2 regions of the Azospirillum sp. B510 genome follow, and region 2 is predicted to be linked to the other one. Evidence: predicted binding sites of a transcription regulator. Region 2 holds the regulator's gene; the other holds the start of a gene.
The links. Region 2 encodes PhoB, which activates phosphate uptake and scavenging genes when phosphate is short. Its sites were predicted from a motif close to TNTCATAAAACTGTCA; they were not measured.
Positions count from the first base shown of each region.

Region 1: AZL_RS13940 (inorganic phosphate transporter) is a predicted target of PhoB. The motif match lies at 2,753-2,768, and genes of this name have one in related genera.

Region 1 is NC_013854.1:2,984,234-2,988,648, forward strand. Features, by position in the region: gene AZL_RS37515 (cache domain-containing protein) at 1-1,036, opposite strand, end outside; gene AZL_RS13940 (inorganic phosphate transporter) at 1,172-2,566, opposite strand; gene AZL_RS13945 (sodium:solute symporter family transporter) at 2,969-3,463, shown strand; gene AZL_RS13950 (hypothetical protein) at 3,522-3,743, opposite strand; gene AZL_RS13955 (sensor histidine kinase) at 3,780-4,415, opposite strand, start outside.
Region 2 is NC_013854.1:25,677-30,091, reverse strand. Features, by position in the region: gene AZL_RS00155 (Bax inhibitor-1/YccA family protein) at 1-556, shown strand, start outside; gene AZL_RS00150 (SAM hydrolase/SAM-dependent halogenase family protein) at 645-1,373, opposite strand; gene phoB (phosphate regulon transcriptional regulator PhoB) at 1,479-2,183, opposite strand; gene pstB (phosphate ABC transporter ATP-binding protein PstB) at 2,286-3,032, opposite strand; gene pstA (phosphate ABC transporter permease PstA) at 3,122-4,415, opposite strand, start outside.

The sequences.
Region 1 (4,415 bases), 350 kb from region 2:
TGCCGATGGCGAGGATACGGTTGCCCAGCACCACCGACGACCGCCGCAGCTCGTCGACATAGACCGAAGAGGCGATGTACCAGCCGAACCCCTCGAAATGCCGGACCCAGCTGATCTTCTCATAGGCGTAGTTGCCGGGATCGTCGGGCTTGTCCCACAGGTAGGTCAACGGCTCCCCCCTCGTCGCCGCGAGCTTCAGATCCTCGGCGATCGGATGGCCGGTGGCGGAATTCAGCCGGTCGCCGAAGGCCGTGCCCTCGATGTTCCCATTCGGGTGGATGATCATCCGGTTCGCCGAATCGAAGATGTAGAGATATCCCGTCCGGGCGATGCGCAGCTTGCGCAGGGCCTGGCGCAGATCCTCGATGGCGTCGGCCTTGCGGCGCTCGACCTCGGCGTCGACGTCGGCCAGATAGGCGCCGGTGCCGACGATGAGGCCGCGCCGGGGCAGATCCTTGAAGAAGCTGAGCTTCGGCGCCCGCTCGTCGCCATTGGGCCGCCACCACGGATAGGTCTGGAAGCCCTCCCCCTCCCGTTTGGCGGTGGCGACGATGGTGGGCAGGATGTGGCGGCCGAGCGTGTCGCGCAGATCGTCGGCCTTGCGCCCCTGATAGTCCGGCGAGGGGTGCGACAGAATCACGGAATCATAGCCGATGGCCCAGACATAATCGCCATTGCCGTAGCGCAGGGCGCGCAAACCCGCCATCGCCTCGCGCCGCGCCTCGTCCATCGTGATCTCGCCGCGGTCGGCGCGGGCATAGACATGCTCGATCGAGCCGACCGCCAGCTCCACCACGTCGCGCAGCCGGGCCTTGTAGGACTCCACCGTGGCGGTCCGCTGTTCCTCCAGCCCGACGCGGATGCGGCTGACCAGCTCGAACACGTTGTCGAGGATGGTGCGGCTGGCGTCGCGCTCGATCTCGTAGGCCTTCTCCTCGATGAAGGGGACGGAGAAGACGTAGGCCGCCGCCGAGAACAGCCCGAGCGAAATCAGGATCGCCGAGAACAGCCGGAGGAACAGGGGCGAGCGGATCATGGGGCGGCGTGACCAGCGGCGGGAGAGCGGGTTGCGCTCCCCAGTCTTTCAGCTTGCCAACCCCGGCTCAATCGCAAAGGGCACTCCCTGCCCTGCGGCAAGACGCGCCCTTTGGAAGATGCGGCCGATAGACGGCTAAAGACCGATGCTGACCACCAGATAGAGGCCGGCAGAGAACAGGGTCGCGCCCAGCAGCACGCAAACCGGCAGGGTCAACACCCAGGCCAGCAGCAGGTTGCGCAAGGTCCCCATCTGAAGGCCCGACTGGTTGGCCGCCATCGTGCCGGCTACGCCGGAGGAGAGGACGTGGGTGGTGCTGACCGGCAGGCCGAGAATGTCAGCGGCGCCGATTGTGGCCATCGCCACCAACTCGGCCGACGCGCCTTGGGCGTAGGTCAGGTGGGTCTTGCCGATCTTTTCGCCAACGGTGACGACAATGCGCTTCCAGCCGATCATCGTGCCGAAACCAAGAGCCACGGCGACCGCAACCTTGACCCAAGTCGGGATGAACTGGGTGGTCGCCTTCAACTCGTCACGGTAATTCGCCAGAGTCTTCTTGTCGTCCGCCGAGAATGGGTTCGGCGCCTTCAGAACCTTGCCGAACGCTTCGGTGACCAGATAGATGTCGGTGCGCAGCGTGCCGCGCGTGGCCGGGGCTATGTCGTTGAAGCTCCTGGCACCGTTCAGGCCAACGCGGATCGCCTTATTCTTCACCGCCAGCGCGGCATAGGTCTCTTCCACGACCTGGCCGGTGCGCAAGGTGGCCGACAAAGTGCTGTCGGGGTCGGCAACCGGGGTGGAGGTCTTGCCGGTCTGCTCCAGGATCACCGCCGCCTTGTCGGACAGGGCGGTCAGGCTCGCCAACTCATTCGCGCTGGTTCCCGGATTCAGGGCGTAGGTCGCCGGGACGATGCCGATCAGGATCAGCATGATCAGCCCCATGCCCTTTTGCCCGTCGTTGGAACCGTGGGCGAAGCTGACGCCGGTGCAGGTCAGGATCAGCAGGCCACGGATCCACAGCGGCGGCGGGGTGTCGCCCTTGGGCGCACTATACAGCTCCGGCTTGTGGATCAGCGCCTTGGCCAGCAGCAGCAGGACGGCGGCGCAGAAGAAGCCGACCAGCGGCGAAATCGCCAGCGCCATGCCGACCTCTTGCACCTTGCCCCAACTGACGCCCTCGCCAAAGGCCCGACCGCCGGCCAGGGCGGAGTTGGCCAGACCGACGCCGACAATCGAGCCGATCAGGGTGTGCGAGCTGGAGGCGGGCAGGCCGAGATACCAAGTGCCGAGATTCCAGATGATCGCAGACGCCAGCAGCGCCAGAACCATCGCGAACCCGGCGCCGGAGCCGACATTGACGATAAGTTCCACCGGCAGCAGGGCGATGATGCCGAACGCTACCGCCCCGGTGGACGTCAGCACACCCAGGAAATTCCAGAATCCCGACCAGACGACGGCGACGTTGGGTCGCAACGTGTTGGTGTAGATCACCGTGGCCACCGCGTTCGCGGTGTCATGGAAACCGTTCACAAACTCAAAGCCAAGCGCCAGAGTCAATGCAACAGCCAGCAGAACGATGCCCATTCCCGACAATGAGCCATCGAAAAACATATCCATCCCACCCCCCGAACAATTCATGAAACCCGGCGTGACACGGCTTCCGGCGATTGGTGGATGGCCTAATGATTGTCCGTGACGGCCAGGCTGTTCAGGACATGAAGTTTTCGTGAAAACGGGGATCACCGTACGAAACGCCGGCGTCGCCGGCGATCAGAACCGTGCGGGAACAACGCAAACAATTGTTGCCGAAAGCGGGCGCCACAATTCGTCATATTTCCGGGAAATTTGGGAAAAGCTGCTGGGGCAGACGATTGCCCAGGCTCCCCTGCGGGGCCAAGCAACGGGAAAAGACAGCCATCGTCTGGAGGAAGCATGCCAAACCCCTTCTGCGCACGGATTCGCCAGAACCCCAAATTCCATCAGTTGGTAACGAAGCGGAGCCGCCTGGTGCTGGGCGTGCTGGCCGTCGTGCTGGGGATCGCCTTCGAGAAGCCGAATGTCGCCTTCCTGGTCGGGCTGACCTTCGGCGTCGCCGCGTCGGTGAATTTCCCGGTGCTGATCCTGTCGATGTACTGGAAGGGGCTGACCACCCGCGGCGCGCTGGCCGGCGGCATCGCCGGCCTGATCTCGGCGGTCACGCTGGTGATCCTGTCGAACGCCGTCTGGGTCGTGGTGCTGAACAACCCGGCGCCGATCTTCCCCTACGAGCAGCCGGCCCTGTTCTCGATGACGCTGGCCTTCCTCGTCACCATCATCGTGTCGAAGCTGGACCGTAGCGCCTCGGCCAGCGCCGAGCGCGAGGCCTTCGCCGACCAGTTCGTCCGCTCCCAGACCGGCATCGGCGCCGCCGCGGCGGCCAAGCACTAACGGCCGGAGTCGAAACGGAAGGCGCCCTCCCCCATCGGGGACGGGCGCCTTCCCCCGATCACCCCGCCGAGACGCTGTTGTCCTTGCGGCGCGACAACTGCACCTGACCATCCTGGCATTTGACGTAACCGGTCTTGCCCGGCTTCAACCCGTCGAGGATGGTCACCAGCGCGCGCGGGATCGCCGCGAACTCCTTGGAGCCGCGCGACTGGCCGTTGTAGCTGGCGATGTGCTTGCGCAGTTCCTCCTTGGATACCGGCTTTCCATCATTCCCGATCATCCCGTCCGCCTTTCGCAGCATTGACCGCGGAGAGGCTTACGCCGGCATCCCGTCGGTCGCAACCGGCGGGGCGACCCGGCAGACGGGAAAACGGATGGTGGCGGCGGTACCGCAACCCGGCTCGCTGTCGAGCGACAGGCCGCCGCCATGCAGGGCCATCAGGTCGCGGCAGATCGACAGGCCCAGACCGGTCCCGCCGAACCGCGCGGGAATGCTGCTGTCGGCCTGTTGGAAGGGTTCGAGAATGCGGGCCAGCGCGTCGGCCGGGATGCCGATGCCGGTGTCGCGCACGGTGATGGCGATCCCGCCATCCTCCTCCCGCAGGGCGCTCACCGTCACCCGCCCGCCGCGGGGAGTGAACTTCACCGCGTTCGACAGCAGGTTCAACAGGACCTGCCGCAACGCCCGCTCGTCCGCCAGCAGCTTGGGCAGGCAGGGGGGACAATCGACCTCCAGCGTCACCCCGCCGGCATCGGCGGGAATGGCGGCCAGCGCCCGGCAGGTCTCGATGGCGTCCGCCGGCTCCAGCCAGCTTTCATCCAGCGTGTAGCGCCCCGCCTCCAGCTTCGACATGTCCAGCACGTCGTTGATGAGATCGAGCAGATGGCGCCCGCTGTTCTGCACATGGCGGACATAGTCGCGATAGCGCGGGCTGCCCAGCGGACCGAACAG
Region 2 (4,415 bases):
GATGGCGATCTTCGGCTCGCCGCTGAAGTGGGTGGTGATGCTGGCCCCGCTGGCCTTCGTCATGGTGCTGTCCTTCGGCATCCAGCGCCTGTCCTTCGCGTCGGCACAGATGATCTTCTGGGCCTATTGCGGCGCGATGGGCCTGTCGATGTCGGCCATCTTCCTGGTCTTCACCGGGGCGTCGATCGCGCTGACCTTCTTCGTCACCGCCGCGACCTTCCTGGCGATGAGCCTGTACGGCTACACCACCAAGGCCGACCTGTCGAAGATGGGCTCGTTCCTGATGATGGGCGTCATCGGCTTGGTGATCGCCGGCCTGGCCAACATCTTCTTCCAGTCGCCGGCCCTTCACTTCGCGATCTCCGCCATCGGCGTGCTGATCTTCACCGGCCTGACCGCCTATGACACCCAGGCGATCAAGGAAAGCTACGCCGAGAGCTACGATCACGAGAGCGCCGGCAAGCTCGCCCTGATGGGCGCCCTGACGCTGTATCTGGACTTCATCAACCTGTTCCAGTTCCTGTTGCAGTTCCTGGGCCAGCGCAACAACGACTGACCCCGGCAAACCTGATCGGACAAGCCGCTGATCACAGCGATCACCGCCCGGAAGCCTCCCGCTTCCGGGCGGTTTTCTTTTGGGCGGCTCAAGGTTCGACGGTCACCACATCGCCCACCGCCAGCCCCAGCGCCCGGTCGGCCCGCCCGCGATTGACGGCGATCTCCGCCAAGCCGTTCGAGTTCTCGTACCACAGCGGCTGCCCCGGCCCGACGGCGCCGAAGGTCCGGGAGCGGGCGATGCGCGTGCCGGCCGCGCCCAGCACCGCATCGGCGGGCAGGGTGGAAGCCCGCATTCCGGTCATGGCGTTGCCATAGACATCGACATAGACGATGCGCGGCAGTTCGTCCGGCCAGCCGGGTCGGTCGATGTCGGCGGGGGCGAGCGGGCCGCGCTCGACGGCCCGTCCGGTGGCGAGACGGGCGGCGACCGGGGCGAACAGGTCGCGGCCATGGAAGCTGGCGGACAACCGCTCCGGAATCCAGTCGATGGTCCAGGCGTTTAGCGACGTTGCGCGGCGGGCGGCCAGGGCGAACAGACCATTGTCGGGGCCGACGAACCAGCGCCCGTCCGCCTCCACCATCACCGGCCGCCGGTCGGTGCCGACACCGGGATCGACGACGCAGAGAAAGACGCTTCCGGCCGGAAAGGCCGGGGCGTAGGCCGCCAGCAGATAGGCGGAGAGCTGCGGGTCGAAGGCGGGAGCGTCGGCGAACAGGTCGATGACCGGCACGCCGGGCGCCTGTTGCGCCAACACCGCCTTCATCTGGCCGGTATAGGGGCCGGAAAGGCCGAAGTCGGTGAAGAGCAGGATCATGAGGGGGGCAGCGCGGCCGGATGGGAAATGTCAGGAGCAGTCAGCTCCCGACCTTGATCCTCCCCCGCGGGGCGGGGAGGATCAAGGTCGGGGGCTGACCTCGCATCACATCGACTTGGTATCGAGCGCGTAGCCGGCCGACCGCACGGTACGGATCAGGTCCAGCTCATCCTCCTCGTTCATCGCCTTGCGCAGGCGGCGGATATGGACGTCGACGGTGCGCGGCTCGACATACACATCGTGCCCCCACACCAGATCGAGCAGCTGTTCGCGGGAGAAGACGCGGCCGGGATGCTGCATGAAATGGCGCAGCAGGCGGAACTCCGTCGGCCCGAGATGGACGTCGCGGCTGTTGCGGCGGACGCGGTGCGCGGCCAGATCCATCGTCACGTCGGCGAAGGTCAGCACCTCGTCGGTCATGCCGGGGGAGGCGCGGCGCAGCACCGCGCGCATGCGGGCCACCAGCTCGGTCGGCGAGAAGGGCTTGGTGATGTAGTCGTCGGCGCCGGAATTCAGGCCGCGCACGCGGTCGCCCTCCTCGCCGCGGGCGGTCAGCATGATGATCGGGATGTCGCGGGTCTTGGCGTTGCGGCGCAGCTGGCGGCAGACCTCCAGCCCGCTCATCAGCGGCAGCATCCAGTCCAACAGGACGATGTGCGGCGTCTGTTCGCCGGCGGCCAGCAGGGCCTCCTCGCCGTCGCTGGCGGTGGCGACGCGGAAGCCTTCCTTTTCCAGGTTGTACTTCAGCAGCGTCAGGATATCGGCCTCGTCCTCGACGATCAGGACGAGCGGCTTCAGGGCCGCGTTCATGGTGGCTCCGTTCACGGCGCGCGTCTCGACGTTAACCGGCATGGGACAGCCTTTTCAACAAGGAGGGAGGGGAGGCGGGGGTGGGGCGCAAGCGGGAAGAGATCAGCCATAGCGGCCGGTGATGTAGCCCTGGGTGCGCTCGTCGCGCGGGTTGGTGAAGATGTCCTCGGTGTCGTCGCACTCCACCATCTCGCCGAGATGGAAGAAGGCGGTGCGCTGGGACACGCGGGCGGCCTGCTGCATGTTGTGGGTGACGATGACGATGGTGTAGTTGGCCCGCAGCTCGTCGATCAGCTCCTCGATATGGGCGGTCGCGATGGGGTCGAGCGCCGAGCAGGGCTCGTCCATCAGGATCACCTCGGGGCTGACGGCGATGGCGCGGGCGATGCACAGCCGCTGCTGCTGGCCGCCGGACAGGCTGGTGCCGGGTTCGCGCAGGCGGTCCTTCACCTCCGCCCACAGGCCGGCACGCTTGAGCGAGGTCTGCACCACCTCGTCCAGCTCGGCGCGGCCCGACGCCAGACCATGGATGCGCGGGCCGTAGGCGACATTGTCGTAGATCGATTTGGGGAAGGGGTTCGGCTTCTGGAACACCATGCCGACACGGGCGCGCAGCTGCACCGCGTCGACCGTCTTGCCATAGACGTCCTCGCCGTCGAGCGCGATGCGTCCTTCGACCCGGCAGCCCTCGACGGTGTCGTTCATCCGGTTCAGGCAACGCAGGAAGGTCGATTTGCCGCAGCCGGACGGGCCGATCAGCGCCAGCACCCGGTTCTCCTGGATGTCGAGGTCGATGCCGCGCAGCGCCTGCTTGGCGCCGTAGAACACCGTCACCCCGCGGGCGGTCATCTTGTTCGGCAGGGCGGCGCCGCGACGCTGGTCGGGACGCCGGTCGCCATGGGGCCGCAGCTTCAACGGGCTTCGCATGCTCATGGCGCTCACCACCGTCTCTCGAAAATCTTGCGCAGGATGACCGCCGCCCCGTTCAGCAGGATCAGGACGCCGAGCAGGACCAGGATCGCCGCGGAGGTGCGTTCGGTGAAGGCGCGCTCCGGGCTGTCGGCCCACATGTAGATCTGCACCGGCAGCACCGTGGCGCTGTCGGTCAGCCCATGGGGGATGTCGACGATGAAGGCGACCATGCCGATCATCAGCAGCGGCGCCGTCTCGCCCAGCGCGCGGGCCATGCCGATGATGGTGCCGGTCAGGATGGCGGGCATCGCCAGCGGCAGCACATGATGCAGAACCGTTTGCAAAGGCGAGGCGCCGATGGCGAGCGCGGCGTCACGGATCGACGGCGGCACCGCCCTCAACGCGACGCGGGCCGAGATGATGATGACCGGCAGCGTCATCAGCGCCATCACCAGCCCGCCGACCAGCGGCGCCGAGCGCGGCATGCCGAAGAAGCCGAGGAACACGGCCAGACCCAGCAGGCCGAAGATGACCGACGGCACGGCGGCGAGGTTGTTGATGGTCACCTCGATCAGGCCGGTCCAGCGGTTCTTCGCCGCGAACTCCTCCAGATAGACCGCGGCGGCGACGCCGACCGGCACCGACAGCGCCATGGTGACCAGCAGCGTCAGCAGCGAACCGACAAGGGCGCCGCCGATGCCGGCCTGTTCCGGCTCCCGGCTGTCGCCGGCGGTGAACAGGGTGGTGTTGAAGCCTTGCGCCAGCGCGCCCGAGGCCAGAAGCGCGTCGGCGGCGGCGACCTTGGCGTCGCTGAGACCACGTTCGCCCTCCGGCAGGTCGCGGCGGTAGCCGCCCTTCACCAGCTGGTCGATCTGGTCGTCGGCCCGGACCCAGACGGTCCGCGTCGTCCCGGCCAGCGCCGGGTTCTTCGCCACCATCGCCTCCAGCTCGTAGGGCGCGCCCGACGACAGCAGCTCGTTCAGCACGCGGCGGCCGGCACGGTCGGTCACCTGCGGGAACTGGGCATGGAGGGCGCGGCGCAGCGGGGCGGTGAAGTTGCGGTCGGCAATCTCCGCCGGGTCCAGCGTCACCTCCAGCCGGATGCGCGCCTCCAGGAAGGCGCCGGCGCCCTTGGCGACGATGGAGCCCAGCAGCAGAACCAGCATCAGCGCCGCCAGCGTCACCGCGGCGGCCCCGGCCAGCCGGAAGCGGCGCTCGGCGGCGTGGCGGGCCCGCAGGCGGCGGGCGAAGGCCTCGCCGCGCAGGCGCGGCTTCGCCGGACTGGTGGAGGGCGTCACGGCCGCCGCGTCCCGTTCGACG